One region of the Streptomyces sp. NPDC006365 genome, then DNA from elsewhere that is predicted to be linked to it. Evidence: riboswitches for the same ligand, from Rfam matches in the RefSeq annotation. Region 1 holds a riboswitch; the other holds the start of a gene.

Region 1 (7,406 bases):
GCTCAGCAGTGGAACACGCAGACCTTCGACTCGGGTGCGTACGACGCCACGGCATGGAACTCCGACGGCGGCGAACAGCACGAGTCGTCCGACCAACACGAGCCGCATGAGCCGCACGATCAGTCGGCCACAGCGATCTTCGAGCCGGTCACATACGAACAACAGTCCGCCATAGAAGACGAGTTCCCTTCCTCCGGCGGCCTGGATCCGGACGCCGGCACCGGTATCAGCACCAGCAGCCACGAGGAACCACTTCTCGTCGACGGCCCCGAAGAGCTCGCCCCGGACGCCACCGCCGTCCTGCCGGCCCCCCGCCCGGGGTCCCGCACCGCATCCCGCGCAGCATCCCGCTCCCGCCGCCGTACCCCGCCCAAGCGTTCCGCTCTGCTGACGGTCGCCGTGCCGTCCGCGTGCGTGATGGGTGTGGCCGGGATCGCGGCGGCATCCGTGGGCAGCGGGAACGGGAACGAAGGCAACGAGACGACGGCCGCGACCGGCACGACCGCTGTGCAGCCGGCGACCGCCAACAACAAGCTCGACACCCAGCTCGAGAGCCTGACCGCGGACGCGGACGACTTCGCCGACCGGGCGAGCCGTACGCAGGAGCGGATCGATCTCAAGGCCCAGCAGGAGGCCGAGAAGAAGCGGGCAGCGGCGGAGGCGGCGCGCAAGGAGCGGCTGCGTCCGAAGTTCGCGGTGCCGGTCGAGCAGAAGGGGCTCAGCGCCTACTACGGCCAGGCCGGCATCAACTGGATGTCCGTGCACACGGGCATCGACTTCCCCGTCTCGTACGGCACGACGGTGATGGCCGCGACCGACGGCGTCGTCCGTACGGAGTGGAACAGCGCGTACGGGAACATGGCGATCGTGACCGCGAAGGACGGTACGGAGACGTGGTACTGCCACCTCTCCACGTACAAGGTCGCTTCCGGGACCGAGGTGAAGGCCGGCGACCCGATCGCGTTCTCCGGCAACTCCGGCAACTCGACCGGCCCGCACCTCCACTTCGAGGTACGCCCGGGCGGCGGCGACGCGATCGACCCCCTGTCGTGGCTCCGCAGCCACGGCCTCAACCCGACGTAACCGCCCCGCCGCGCGGCCACCGAGCCCCGCAGGGCTACAGCTTCTCCACCGGCGCGTACCGCAGCAACAGCCGCTTCGGCTTTGTGTCCCCGAAGTCGATCGTCGCCTCGGCGTTCGACCCTGTGCCCTTCACGCCGACCACCGTGCCGAGCCCGAACTGGTCGTGGGTGACCCGGTCCCCCACCGCCAGCGACACCACCGGCTTCTCCGTGGCACCGCCACGCCGCGTGGCGAAGCCGGAGGCGCCCGAGGCCGCCGAGCGCGTGCGGGAGGAGGACAGGGAGGCCGCCACGCCCGCCGCGGGGCCGGAGGCCACCGCTCCCATGGACCCCGTCCGCTTCCACTCCAGATGGGTGTCCGGGATCTCCTCCAGGAAGCGGGACGGCGGGTTGTACGAGGGCTGCCCCCAGGCACTCCGCATCGAGGACCGCGTCAGATACAGCCGCTCCCGCGCGCGTGTGATGCCGACATACGCGAGCCGCCGCTCCTCCTCCAGCTCCTTGGTCTGGCCGAGAGAGCGCATGTGCGGGAAGACGCCGTCCTCCATGCCGGTCAGGAACACCACGGGGAATTCGAGGCCCTTGGCGGTGTGGAGGGTCATGAGCGTTATGACGCCGGAGCCGTCCTCCTCCTCGTCCGGGATCTGGTCGGAGTCGGCGACGAGCGCGACCCGCTCCAGGAAGTCCGACAGGCCGCCCGCGGCCTCGCCCTCACCGGCGTCCTGCTCGAATTCCAGGGCCACGGCGGCGAGTTCCTGAAGGTTCTCGATACGGGTCTCGTCCTGCGGGTCCGTGGAGGCCTGCAACTCGGCCAGATAGCCGGTGCGTTCGAGCACGGCCTCCAGGACCGTGGCCGGGCCCGCGCCCGACTCGACGATGGTCCGCAGCTCCTCCATCAGCGTGTTGAACCGCTTGACGGCGTTCGTGGAGCGGGCCGCCATGCCGTACGCCTCGTCGACGCGGCGCAGCGCCTGCGAGAAGCTGATCTTCTCCCGCGAGGCGAGTGCGTCGATCATCGCCTCGGCCCGGTCTCCGATGCCCCGCTTGGGGACGTTGAGAATCCGCCTCAGCGGTACGGAGTCCTCCGGGTTGGCGAGCACCCTCAAGTACGCGAGGACGTCCCGGACTTCCTTGCGCTCGTAGAAGCGGACGCCGCCGACGACCTTGTAGGGCAGGCCGACGCGGATGAAGACCTCTTCGAAGACACGGGACTGGGCGTTCGTACGGTAGAAGACGGCGACGTCGCCGGCCTTCGCCTCACCGGCGTCCGTCAGCCGGTCGATCTCGTCGGCGACGAACTGCGCCTCGTCGTGTTCCGTGTCGGCGACGTAGCCGGTGATGCGCGCGCCCGCGCCCGCGTTGGTCCACAGGTTCTTGGGGCGGCGGCTTTCGTTGCGCTCGATGACCGCGTTCGCGGCGCTCAGGATCGTCTGTGTGGAGCGGTAGTTCTGCTCCAGGAGGATCGTCGTCGCGTCCGGGTAGTCCTCCTCGAACTGGAGGATGTTGCGGATCGTCGCGCCGCGGAAGGCGTAGATGGACTGGTCGGCGTCACCGACGACGCACAGCTCGGCGGGCGGCACGTCGTGCTCGCTCGGGGGTACGTCCACGGGGTGCTCGGAGGTACCGACGAGTTCCCGTACGAGGGCGTACTGGGCGTGGTTCGTGTCCTGGTATTCGTCCACGAGGACGTGGCGGAAGCGGCGGCGGTAGTGCTCGGCGACGTCCGGGAAGGCACGCAGGAGGTTGACCGTCGTCATGATCAGGTCGTCGAAGTCGAGGGCGTTCGCCTCGCGCAGTCGCGACTGGTAGAGCGCGTATGCCTGGGCGAGGGTCTTCTCGAAGCCGTCGGAGGCCTGTGCCGCGAAATCCTCTTCGTCGATCAGCTCGTTCTTGAGGTTCGAGATCTTGGCGCTGAAGGACTTGGGCGGGAAGCGCTTCGGGTCGAGGTCCAGGTCGCGGCAGACCAGGGCCATGAGGCGCTTGCTGTCGGCGGCGTCGTAGATCGAGAACGAGGACGTGAAGCCGAGCTTCTTCGACTCCCGCCGCAGAATCCGTACACACGCGCTGTGGAAGGTCATCACCCACATCGCGTTCGCACGCGGGCCGACGAGGTGCTCGACGCGCTCCTTCATCTCGCCCGCGGCCTTGTTGGTGAACGTGATCGCGAGGATCTGACCCGGGTGCACCTTCCGCTCGCCGAGCAGGTACGCGATCCGGTGCGTGAGCACACGGGTCTTGCCGGACCCGGCGCCGGCCACGATGAGCAGGGGGGAGCCGGAGTGCACGACCGCCGCGCGCTGGTTGTCGTTCAGCCCCTCCAGAAGCGCGGCCGCGTCCACATGGGGACGGGGGGCACCATCGCGGTAGTAGGCCTCCCGGTCCGGCGGCACGTCGAACTTCCCGCCGAACAGATCGTCCGGAACCTGCTCCGGTACGTGCTCGTCCTCGGGCGGTGGCGGGGGCTCTTCCTCGCGGTCCCGCGAGGGTTTGAGGTCCGCCAGGAAGCTGTCATCAAAGAGGCTGCTCATCGCTCTCCGAGTCTAGGCTCCCCCACTGACACCTCGCGGCCGCCCTGAAAAGCTGCGCTCAAAACCTGACGGCTCTGCCGGTGCGAGCCTGCCGGGATCCCTCTCACTCTCCAGGACCGCCCCGTCACGGTCGGCGACGGATCATGACACCTGAGGCTAAGGTCACGAAAACGTATCGGACAATTCGCACATCAACCTTCACAGGAGCCACACGAGTTGGTTAGCTTTCGCAGTGGGCCGCTCGACCCCCACCGGCGAACGTCGCCGGGCCGTGCGGCTCCCGCCGAGTCCGGTACGCCCTTGTGGGCCACCCGGAGCCGGGGACCCACCGACCTTGGGGTGAATCGGTCCAACTCCCTCAGGGGAGAAGGGCCGTAGGGCAAACCTTCCGAAGCACACGCCCGAACCCGACAGCTAACTCGGTAGGCGGAGCACGGAAGGAGTCGCCTTCGTGGCGCCACACCGCAAAGCGCGGTCGTCCAGTCCCAAGGGCATACGGACCCCTGCCCTCGCCACCGCCGCTCTCACCTCGGTGGCCCTCCTGTCGCAGACCGCGAACGCTTCGCCCTCGGCGGAGCCGAAGCCCAGCCTCGACGAAGTCCAGAAGAAGGTCGACGACCTCTACCAGCAGGCGGAGACGGCGACCGAGAAGTACAACGGCGCCAAGGAGAAGACCGGCAAGCAGCGCAAGAAGGTCGACAACCTCCTTGACGACGTGGCCTCCCGCACGCAGAAGCTCAACGAGGCGCGCGAGGAGCTCGGTACGTTCGCCGCCGCGCAGTACCGTACGGGTGCCGCCGCCCCTGACGCCGCGTCCCTGCTGCTCGCGGACAACCCGCAGGACTACTTCGACCAGAACCAGCTGATGGACCGGCTGACCAGCCGCCAGCAGCAGGCCGTCGACGACTATGCGACGCAGCAGTCCGAGATGACGCAGAAGCGTCAGGAGGCCTCCGAGAGCCTTCAGGCGCTCACCACGACCGAGAACACCCTGAAGTCGTCCAAGGCGGACGTTCAGCGGAAACTCGCCGAGGCGCGCCAGTTGCTCTCGCGGCTGACCACCGAGGAAAAGGCACGGCTCGCGGCGATCGAGCGGGAGAAGCGCGAGGAGGCCCAGCGCAAGGCGGAGGAGCTGGCGCGGCAGCAGGCCGCGGAGGAACAGCTCCGCCAACAGCAGCAGCAGGCCCAGCCGACTCCCGCGCCCTCCACCGGCGCGGAGACCTCGACCGGCACGGGCACCTCCGCGGGCACCACGACCGCCAAGGGCGAGAAGGCGATCGCCTTCGCCCGTGCCCAGACCGGCAAGCCGTATGTCTGGGGCGCGTCAGGACCCGACTCCTACGACTGCTCCGGCCTCACCCAGGCCGCCTGGAAGGCCGCCGGCGTCACCCTCCCGCGCACCACCTGGGACCAGGTCAATGTGGGCACCCAGGTCTCGGTCGCCAGCGCCCAGCCCGGCGACCTGGTCTTCTTCTACGACGACATCAGCCACGTCGGCCTCTACCTCGGCGACGGCATGATGATCCACGCCCCGAAGCCGGGTGCGTATGTCCGCGAGGAGTCGATCTACTACATGCCGATCCACAGCGTGGTCCGTCCGGCGTGAGGCACGCGCGCGTGGACCCTTTTTCGGGGTGCACGCGCGCGTGAGCCCGTTTTGCGGCTCTTCAAGGGGCCGCTTCCGAGGCTCTTCAGGCCATCAGGTCCAAAGCACCGCGATGAAGATGTTCGCGGTGGTCAGGCCGCCAACCAGGCCGAACAAGCCCTTGTCCACCTTCTCCTCGTCCCGCTTCACGTACACGAGACCCAGAATCACGATCAGCAACGCCAGCTTGACGCCGATCTTGATGTTATTGACCGCCTGGTCGTCGGCCTGGTTGAGGCCGACCAGGATCACACCCGTGACGAGCATGGTGAACGCGCCGTGGAGCATCGCGGGGCCGAAGCGGGCCGTGCCCTCGCCCATCGCCTTCATCTGGGTGAGGAAGCCGCCGAGGAGTGCGGCGATACCGATGATGTGCAGGGCGACGAAGAGATGGATGAGTACGTCCATGACGCCGGAGCCTAACCGGGAGCTCGTGCACGGCCTCACACCACCCCGCGCCGCCGGGCGTATCCCCGTACAGGCCCTGACGGACGCCTACGGGCGCTGGCGGGCCCCGTAGCACCGCCGAGCCGCCCGGGCCTCCACGACTGCTGCATCGGTCAACGCCTCGCGTCAACTCGGCGCCGTCAGGCCGGGATCACGGTCGTACACGGTCATCTCGCGGCCCAGTCCCGTCAGTTCCGTACATGGCGTTACCAGGCCGACCCGCTCAGGCTTAGCGTCCTTCCCCAGGTGACCGGCTCCCCACCGCCGTCCGGACCAGGGGCGGCAGCCGGACATCACCGCCGAGAAGATCCGGCGGCGGCCCGCTCCCCCTGTGCGGGCCGCCGCCGGACGCGTGACCGGCCCGTTCGGGAAGGAAGTGTGTCCAGGTGGCAGCGCACCGCAAGCCAAGACAGCGCTCACTCGGGGGCAATACGGCCCGCACCGCCTTCACGATCGCACTCGCGGGCGCGGCGAGCGCCACCTCCTTCGACGGGGCGGGCCACGCCGAGCCACGGTTGACCCCGGATCAGGTGCGGGCGAAGGTCGACAAGTTGTACCAGGAAGCGGAGGTCGCCACCGAGAAGTACAACGGGGCGAAGGAGAAGGCCGACAAGGCGGAGGAGCGGGTGGACTCCCTCCAGGACGAGGCCGCCCGCAGGACGGAGCGGCTCAACGCCGAGCGGGACGCGCTGGGTTCGGTGGCTGCCGCGCAGTACCGGGACGGAGGCCTGGACCCCGCGCTGCGGCTCTTCCTCTCCTCGGAGCCCGATCAGTACCTGGATGAGGCCGCGTTCGCCGAACGCGCCGGCAGCCGGCAGGCCTCGACCGTTTCGCGCGTACGCGGCCAACTGCGCGAGATCGAGCAGTTGCGCGGGGCCGCCCATGTCGAGCTGGCCTCGCTCAAGTCCCAGCAAGCGGCGCTGAACCGGCACAAGAAGACGGTCACGGGAAAGCTCGGCGAGGCCCGGCGGCTGCTGTCCCGCCTGACGGACGAACAGCGCGCACGGATCGGCGCGGACGACGCCGCCACGGCCCGCGCCTCACGCTCCGCTCCGCCGGCCCCGGGCTCGACCGCTGCGGCTCCCAACTCCCGGGCGGCGGCCGCCATTTCGTACGCGTACGAGAAGCTCGGCAGCCCGTACGTGTGGGGTGCCACCGGTCCCGATGCCTTCGACTGCTCGGGCCTCATGCAGGCCGCGTACCGCTCCGCGGGGATCTCGCTGCCTCGGACGACGTATGCCCAGATCGACGCCGGGGAGCGGGTCTCGCGCGCCGGCCTCCGGCCTGGGGACCTGGTGTTCTTCTACTCCAGCATCAGCCATGTGGGGCTCTACGTGGGGAACGGGCAGATGATCCACGCGCCCAATCCTTCGGCGCCTGTGCGGCTCGCTCCGCTCGACGAGATGCCGTTCGCGGGGGCCACGAGGGTGGTGTGAGGTTGCCTCGCCCCGCCGCCCTTACCCTCCGAAGTACCTCGGTGCGGGTCGGTTGTGGCTGGTCGCTCCCCCACTCTCGGCTTCGCTCGAGCGGGGGGACCCCATCGCGGCGGAACCGCACAGTGATACAGCCCCGCGCCCCTGAAGGGGCGCCCGCCTATGCCACCTCTCTCAGCGCCTCCCCCACCGTGGCCACGCCTTCCTCAATCGCGGTCGTCGCAGTCGCCGCGTATCCCAGAAGCACTCCCGGCGGACCTTCCGGCCGCTG
Region 2 (7,406 bases), 120 kb from region 1:
GGTCGGCATCGGCGACGAGGAGGCGGATGGAGTTCGTACCGCAGTCGACGGCGGCGACGCGTGTCACTTCTTGCCACCTTCCCCTTCCTCAGTACTGAAGAACTCTCCTCCGTTGGCGCCGGCCTTCACGATGTCCTCCTGGGACTGCGACGGTGTCACGCACGGCCCCTTCCACCACCACTCGGGCAGCATCGCGAGCGCCTCGTCGCCCAGCGGGTTCACTCCGGGGCCCGCGGCCAGGGAGTGGGCCACGAGCACGTGCAGGCACTTCACCCGGTCCGGCATGCCGCCCGCGCTGGGGAAGCCCTCCAGGACCTCGATGGCGTCGCGGCGGGCGAGGTAGTCCTCGTGGGCGGCGCGGTACGCGGCGGCCAGGTCGGGGTCGGCGGCCAGCCGCTCCGTCATCTCCTTCATTACGCCGTTCGCCTCGAGGGTGCCGATCGCGGAGGCGGCCCGAGGGCACGTCAGGTAGTACGTCGTCGGGAACGGCGTACCGTCCGGCAGTCGCGGCGCCGTCTCGACCACGTCGGGCTGACCGCACGGGCAACGGTGCGCGATCGCGCGCAGACCTCGTGGCGGGCGCCCGAGTTGCTGCTTGAAGGCCTCGACGTCCGCGTCGGTGGGCTCGGTTCGCGGCGTGGGAGGCAGATCAAACAGCGTCAGCGCGGAGCGCTGCCCCTGAGGGGTGGTGGTCGGGCGGCGGGCGGGAGTGTCCATAGCCGTCTTTCTCATCGCATTCAGCATTCACTGGTCGGCGCGGTCGGCCTTGTCGACCCCGTCCCAGACATTGGCGTACCAGGGGCGGGCGGCCACCCCTTGCGTCGTACGCGACTTCTTCGCCGCGTTCGGATCGATCACGATGTAGCCGGTTTCGCCCGGCTTCACGTAGTGCAGGCGCTCGCGGATTCGCTGCTCGGCGTACGCGTCGTCCTGCCAGCGTGCCTTGAGGTCGCGCAGCTGCTCGACCTTCTCACGGGCCTGCTCCCGCTCCCGCTCGAGTTCGGCGATCTCGGCGCGCTGGGAGACGTACTGCCGGGTCGGATACGCGAGGGCGACGACCAGGGTGCACAGGACGAGGGCGAGGAGCGCGGCCCTCCCGGTCAGCCGGGAGCGGCGGGCCTGGCGCCTGGTCTGGGAGCGGTAGACGCGCGCCGCCGTCTGCTCGCCGAGCAGTCGCAGCCTGGTCGCGGTGGAGAACCGGTCCCGGTCCTTCCCGGCCATGTCACCCGCCTCCCCTTCATACACGCGTACGTCCCCGCACACGGTACGGGACCGCGTACGGGGACGTGGGCAAGGAGGTGCCTGTGCAGGTCAGCCCTTGAAACGGGGGAAGGCCGAACGGCCCGCGTACACCGCAGCGTCGTCGAGGATCTCCTCGATGCGCAGCAGCTGGTTGTACTTGGCGACGCGGTCCGAGCGGGCCGGGGCGCCGGTCTTGATCTGGCCACAGTTGGTGGCGACGGCGAGGTCGGCGATGGTGACGTCCTCGGTCTCGCCCGAGCGGTGGGACATCATGCACTTGAAGCCGTTGCGCTGGGCCAGCTCCACGGCGTCCAGGGTCTCGGTCAGCGAGCCGATCTGGTTGACCTTGACCAGCAGGGCGTTGGCGGAGCCCTCCTCGATACCGCGGGCGAGGCGCTCCGGGTTGGTGACGAAGAGGTCGTCGCCGACGATCTGGACCTTGTCACCGATCTTGTCGGTGATGACCTTCCAGCCAGCCCAGTCGTCCTCGAACAGCGGGTCCTCGATGGAGACGAGCGGGTACGAGGCGACGAGCTCCTCGTAGTACTCCGTCATCTCGGCGGCCGAGCGCGACTTGCCCTCGAAGAGGTACGAGCCGTCCTTGTAGAACTCGGAGGCGGCGACGTCGAGCGCCAGGGCGACCTGCTCGCCGGGCTGGTAGCCGGCCTCCTTGATGGCCTCGATGATGAGGTCGAGGGCGGCGCGGTTGGACTCCAGGTTCGGGGCGAAGCCGCCCTCGTCGCCGAGGCCGGTGGACAGGCCCTTGGTCTTCAGCACCTTCTTGAGGGTGTGGTAGACCTCGGCGCCCCAGCGCAGCGCCTCGGAGAAGGACTCCGCGCCGATGGGGGCGATCATGAACTCCTGGATGTCCACGTTCGAGTCGGCGTGCGAGCCGCCGTTCAGGATGTTCATCATCGGTACGGGCAGCAGGTGCGCGTTCGGCCCGCCCAGGTAACGGAACAGCGGGAGGTCGCTGGCCTCGGAGGCGGCGTGCGCGACGGCGAGGGAGACGCCGAGGATGGCGTTGGCTCCGAGCGAGCCCTTGTTGTCGGTGGCGTCCAGGTCGATCATGGCCTGGTCGATCAGTCGCTGCTCGGTGGCGTCGTAACCGACGAGCTCCGGGCCGAGCTGCTCGATGACGGCGAGGACGGCCTTCTCGACACCCTTGCCGAGGTAGCGGTTGGCGTCTCCGTCGCGGAGTTCGACAGCCTCGAAGGCGCCCGTGGAGGCGCCGGACGGAACGGCGGCACGACCCGTGCTGCCGTCGTCGAGGCCGACCTCGACCTCGACCGTGGGATTGCCTCGGGAGTCCAGGATTTCCCGGGCTACGACGACGTCGATGGACGGCACGAGCATCTCCTTCTGGGATGTGACGCGATTACGCGGGCCGCTGGGCCCGCACAGCGCGAAGCCGCGGCGGCTCCGCGATGACGAGCCTAACCGGCTCCGGGCGCTCAGCCAGCCGTCCACCCCTCTTATGGGCCGAACCGAAGGCGAATTGTTTCCGAACTGAACAAAAAGTCCCGCCCCGGTGCGTACGGGGGAAGACGCACCGGGGCGGGACTGCTGGGGGCTCAGCTTCGGCCGCTCTGGGGGCCGGGCTTCAGCTGAGCCGGGGCTCAGTTCAGCTGAGGTGCAGCTGCTGGCCCGGGTAGATGACGTCCGCGTTGTCGACGATGTCGTCGTTCAGCTTGAACAGCTTCTGCCAGCCGCCCTTGACGTCGTTCTCCGTGGCGATCTCGCTGAGGGTGTCACCCTTGACGACCTTGTACTCGCCGTCGCCCTTCTTGACCTTCTTGCCGGTCGGGGTGGTGACGGTCTTCTTGGCAGCCGGACGGTCCGCGGAGCGGGAAGCGCGCTCCTCCTGGGCCGGGGCGCTCTGCTGCTGGGACTGCTGGGTGTTCTCCTGCGCGGCACCGGAGCCCGAGGAGCCGCCGCCGGTGTACGCGGCGCTCGACAGACCCTTGCCGCAGACCGGCCAGGCACCCTTGCCCTGACCCGCGAGGACCTTCTCGGCGATCTCGATCTGCTGGGCCTTGCTGGCCTGGTCGGCGGTGGCGGCGTACTTCGTGCCGCCGTAGCCGGCCCAGGTGGAGGCGGAGAACTGCAGGCCGCCGTAGTAGCCGTTGCCGGTGTTGATGGACCAGTTGCCGCCCGACTCGCACTGGGCGACGGCGTCCCACTCGGAGGCGGTGGCAGCGGAAGCCGTACCCGACACCATCAGCGGGGCGGCGATGGCGGCACCGGTGACACCGGCGAGCGTGGCTATGCGGGTGGCCTTGGACGGGCGACGGTGCTTGCCCTTGCCGGAAAGCAGCATGAAGAGATCCCCTCACCGACGCCTACGAGGTGAGCTGTCGGGTTCGGGCCTGGTGAGTTGCCCGGCCGTGCGGATCGCTCCGCACGACTTCACCCCAAGCCGCACCTGGTCTCGACGACCGGGCCCGGCACTTACCTTGGGTCCCCCGCTCCTGCCTACGGCGCTTACGCGACGACTGTTCCCGTACGGCCGTTGGCAGGATTCGGCGTGACGTCCGTCGGGGCCCGCTGTGGCGAGCGGTCACGACCGTAAACATGCGATCCGCCGAATTTCAAAGACGATCAGGGCCTTTGAGATCCATGTCTCACTTTCACCAAACCGGACATCCGGCACGAACTGCCGCTACTTTTGGCCCGGTTCGGCACCTTGCACACCACTCACTCTGCGCCGAGTTCAAGGCGCTGACCGGGGAGGATGAGGTCCGGATCGGCGCCGACAGTGTGCTTGTTCGCGGAGTACAACTCGGACCATCCGCCTTGGAGGTCAAGGGAGTCGGCGATTGCCGAGAGGCTGTCTCCGGAACGGACGGTGTACGAGCCGTCCGAAGCGTCCGCCGCATCGCGTGAGGCGCTGCCCGCGCGCGAGGCATGCCGGCCGGCGGAGTCGTCCACACGGGGGGCATCGGCACCCTCTTCGGCGCTGCCGCCACGGTGACGGCCGGTGCCGTGATCTGTGTTCGTACTCTCACTCCCGCCGGTCGAAGAGTCGGCGTTCTCACCCGAGTTGCCTGATTCGCCCTCATTCGTCGCACCCGTGGATGGACTGGGCGAGCTGTCGGGGCTCGGTGATTCGGCGGTGGAATCGCTGCCGGAGTCCTGCGAACCGTCGGTGGACGACCCGGACGTACCGGACGATCCCGAATCAGCGGATGTACCGGACGAGTCGGAACTGTCGGAACTGTCGGACGATTCATCCTTTGCGGAGTGGTCACTTGACGTCCGCCCCGAATCGGAGCCCGATCCCGAGTCCGCCTCGGTGGGCGGAGTGGAGGTCGGTGTGGGCGAATCCTGCGCCAGGCCCGTGTCAACGTCGGCCGAGTCGGAGTTCTGCGTCAGGCCCGCGACCAGTCCACAGGTCGCCCAGGGGCTCGTACCCTTGTCCGCGAGGATCTTCTCGGCGACGGCTATCTGCTGCGAGCGACTGGCCAGGTCGGCCCTCATCGCGTAGTCGAGACCGCCGTACTGCTCCCACTCCTCCTGGGCTATCTGGAGGCCGCCGTACTCCCCGTTGCCGGAGTTGGCGCTCCACGAGCCGCCGCTCTCGCACTCGGCGACCGCGTCCCAGGTCGCACCACTGGCGGCACTCGCGCTGCTCGCCGCGAGGAGGGGGATCGCGATGGCCGATCCGGTCACCCCTGCCGCCACAAAGAGAGCCGGCGCCTGACGGGGGCGACGGTGTCGACCGTTCCCGGAGAGCATGCGATTGCCTTTCACGCGACAGTGTGTGACGTGGGTGTGACCCATGGGACTGATGAGGTTCGCTTTCGCGTGAACCTAGTGGGACCCGATCACTTGTCACCAGTAGATGTAGCGCAGATCACGTGAAGATCACGGACTTGAGGGTACGTCAGCTTTGAGCTGGGGGTTCGTCAGTCTTGAGTCCGGGCTTCGCCGGCACTGAAACCGGGCGAAGAGAGGGTGAAGCTGACGGGCAACGTCCGCAGGCCGCGCATGATGAGTCCCCCACGCCACCGCAAATCTGTTGAATTCACTGCTAGTTGCAGATCGGGGAGGCGGGTGAGGAGCGTCGCGAGTGCGGTCCGGCCTTCCAGCCGGGCGAGGGGTGCGCCCAGGCAGTAGTGGATGCCGTGCCCATAACCGAGGTGCTGGTTGTCGCGTCTGCCGAGGTCGAGGGTGTCGGAGTCGTCGAACCGCTCGGGGTCACGGTCGGCGGCGGCGAGTACGACGAGTACGGGGTCGCCGACCGCGATGTGCTGCCCGCCGATGGTGACCGCCTCCGTCGCGAACCGCCAGGTGGCCAGCTCCACGGGGCCGTCGTACCGGAGCAGTTCCTCGACGCCGGTTTCGAGGAGGTCCGTTTCTCCGGCTGCCAGGGACTTCTGCAGCCGATACCGCTGCTCGGGGTGCGTGAGCAGCGCATACATGCCGTTGCCCACCAAATTGACCGTGGTCTCGAAACCGGCGAACAGGAGGATGAAGGCCATGGCTGCGGCCTCGTTCTCGGTGAGGTGCTCGCCGTGATCGGAGGCGCGGATGAGTCCGGAGATGAGGTCTTCGCCGGGGGTGGCTTCGTCGGGGAGCGCTGCACGCTTGCGGTGGATGAGCTCGGCGAGATAGCCGCGCATCTTCTTCACGGACCGGGCGACGCCGCCGCGCGGCCCTCCCCCGTGCCGGATCATCATCCCGGCCCAGTCCCGGAAGTCGTCCTGGTCCTCGCGGGGGACGCCGAGCAGATCGCAGATCGCGTAGATGGGGAGCGGGAAGGCGAACTCGTGAATGAGATCGGCGCTGCCCCTGTCCGCGAACCGATCGATGAGCTGGTCGGCCAGCTCCTGTACGCGCGGCGCGAATTCGGCCACGCGGCGCGGGGTGAACGCCTTGGCCACGAGCCGCCGGAGCCGTGTGTGATCCGGCGGATCGATATTGAGCAGATGAGTCATCAACTCGGCCTTGCGCTCACCGGGGATACCGGTCTTGCCCTTGGCGTGGGCGGGTTCGTCGTGGTGAGCGGGGTTCTTGCTGAGCCGCTGATCAGCGAGGGCCTGCTTGGCATCCGCGTACCTGGTGACCAGCCAGGCCTCGACTCCACTCGGGAGTCGGGTCTTGTGCACGGGGGCATGCTCACGGAGCCAGGCGTACGCCGGGTAGGGGTCGGTGGCGAACTCCCAGGTGAAGAGTTCGGGGGGCGGGCCGGCGAGGGCGGCGCTCCGAGCAGGCGGCTGGTCGTGCATACCTTTGACCGTAGCCGCCCGCCCTGGCCGACGTGTCTCCACGGTGGAGCTACCCCAGTCGCAGCAGCCCCGGCCACACAGCCGCGTCAGCCCTCCGTCGCCCGTATCGCATCCCGATAGGCCCGCGCGGCAGCCCGCAGCGCCGCCTCCGGGTCCACCCCGTCCGCCTCGGCGCGTGCCGCCATCGCCAGCAGTTCGTAACCGACGCCCTCGCCCTGCGGTATCGGCACCTCAAGTCCCGCTGTGCGTACTCGGGATGCCAGCTTCGCTGCCAGGGCCAGGCCGGGCTGGCCCAGTGGGACACCCTCCGTCACGGACGTGCGCTGCTTCTCCGCCGCCTTGGTGCGCAGCCAGTGGGCCTTGACCTCTTCGGGGGTCGTGGCGGTTTCGTCGCCGAAGACGTGGGGGTGGCGGTGGATGAGCTTGGTGACGATGCCGCCTGCGACGTCGTCTATGGAGAAGGGTTCCGACCCATCCTCCGGGCGGCCTTCCTCCGCTATCCGGGCATGGAAGACGACCTGGAGCAGGACATCGCCCAGTTCCTCCCGCAGCTCGTGACGGTCACCCTCCTCGATCGCCTCGACGAGTTCGTACGCCTCCTCGATGCCGTATTTCGCGAGTCCCTTGTGGGTCTGCTGGGAGGACCAGGGGCATTCGGCTCGGATGCGGTCCATGACCTGGACGAGGTCGAGGAGGCGGGCGCCGGGGAGGTCGTACGAGGCGGGGAGCAGTTCCAGGTCGGGCATCTGGACGCGGCCGGAGCCGGCCAGGCGGGCGAGTCCGTCGGTCAGTTGGGGCTCGCCCTCGCCCGTGGCGACCACGGTCACCGTGTGGCCGCCGGCGCAGGCGTCGACGAGTTCCTCGGCGGTCGAGGCCGCCTCGTCGACCTTGACGCCGGCCTCGCGCAGATACGGCAGCTGGGGGTGGGCGCCG

The links. Region 1 has a riboswitch for cyclic di-AMP ahead of ACFYO0_RS22950 (NlpC/P60 family protein). Riboswitches for the same ligand answer to the same signal wherever they lie in the genome.
Region 2: it holds a riboswitch for cyclic di-AMP, as region 1 does, so the genes downstream of both, ACFYO0_RS23445 (transglycosylase family protein) here and ACFYO0_RS22950 (NlpC/P60 family protein) in region 1, are expected to answer to the same signal.

What each region holds. Positions count from the first base shown of each region.
Region 1 covers NZ_JBIAHS010000008.1:143,180-150,585, forward strand. The annotation lists gene ACFYO0_RS22940 (M23 family metallopeptidase) at 1-1,083, shown strand, start outside; gene pcrA (DNA helicase PcrA) at 1,118-3,610, opposite strand; cyclic di-AMP (ydaO/yuaA leader) riboswitch at 3,882-4,054, shown strand; gene ACFYO0_RS22950 (NlpC/P60 family protein) at 4,062-5,216, shown strand; gene ACFYO0_RS22955 (hypothetical protein) at 5,310-5,663, opposite strand; gene ACFYO0_RS22960 (NlpC/P60 family protein) at 6,089-7,138, shown strand; gene ACFYO0_RS22965 (PLP-dependent aminotransferase family protein) at 7,296-7,406, opposite strand, start outside.
Region 2 covers NZ_JBIAHS010000008.1:264,745-272,150, forward strand. The annotation lists gene ACFYO0_RS23425 (exopolyphosphatase) at 1-67, opposite strand, end outside; gene ACFYO0_RS23430 (DUF501 domain-containing protein) at 64-732, opposite strand; gene ACFYO0_RS23435 (septum formation initiator family protein) at 745-1,221, opposite strand; gene eno (phosphopyruvate hydratase) at 1,312-2,598, opposite strand; gene ACFYO0_RS23445 (transglycosylase family protein) at 2,867-3,562, opposite strand; cyclic di-AMP (ydaO/yuaA leader) riboswitch at 3,567-3,735, opposite strand; gene ACFYO0_RS23450 (transglycosylase family protein) at 3,940-4,914, opposite strand; gene ACFYO0_RS23455 (cytochrome P450) at 5,151-6,473, opposite strand; gene ACFYO0_RS23460 (nucleoside triphosphate pyrophosphohydrolase) at 6,560-7,406, opposite strand, start outside.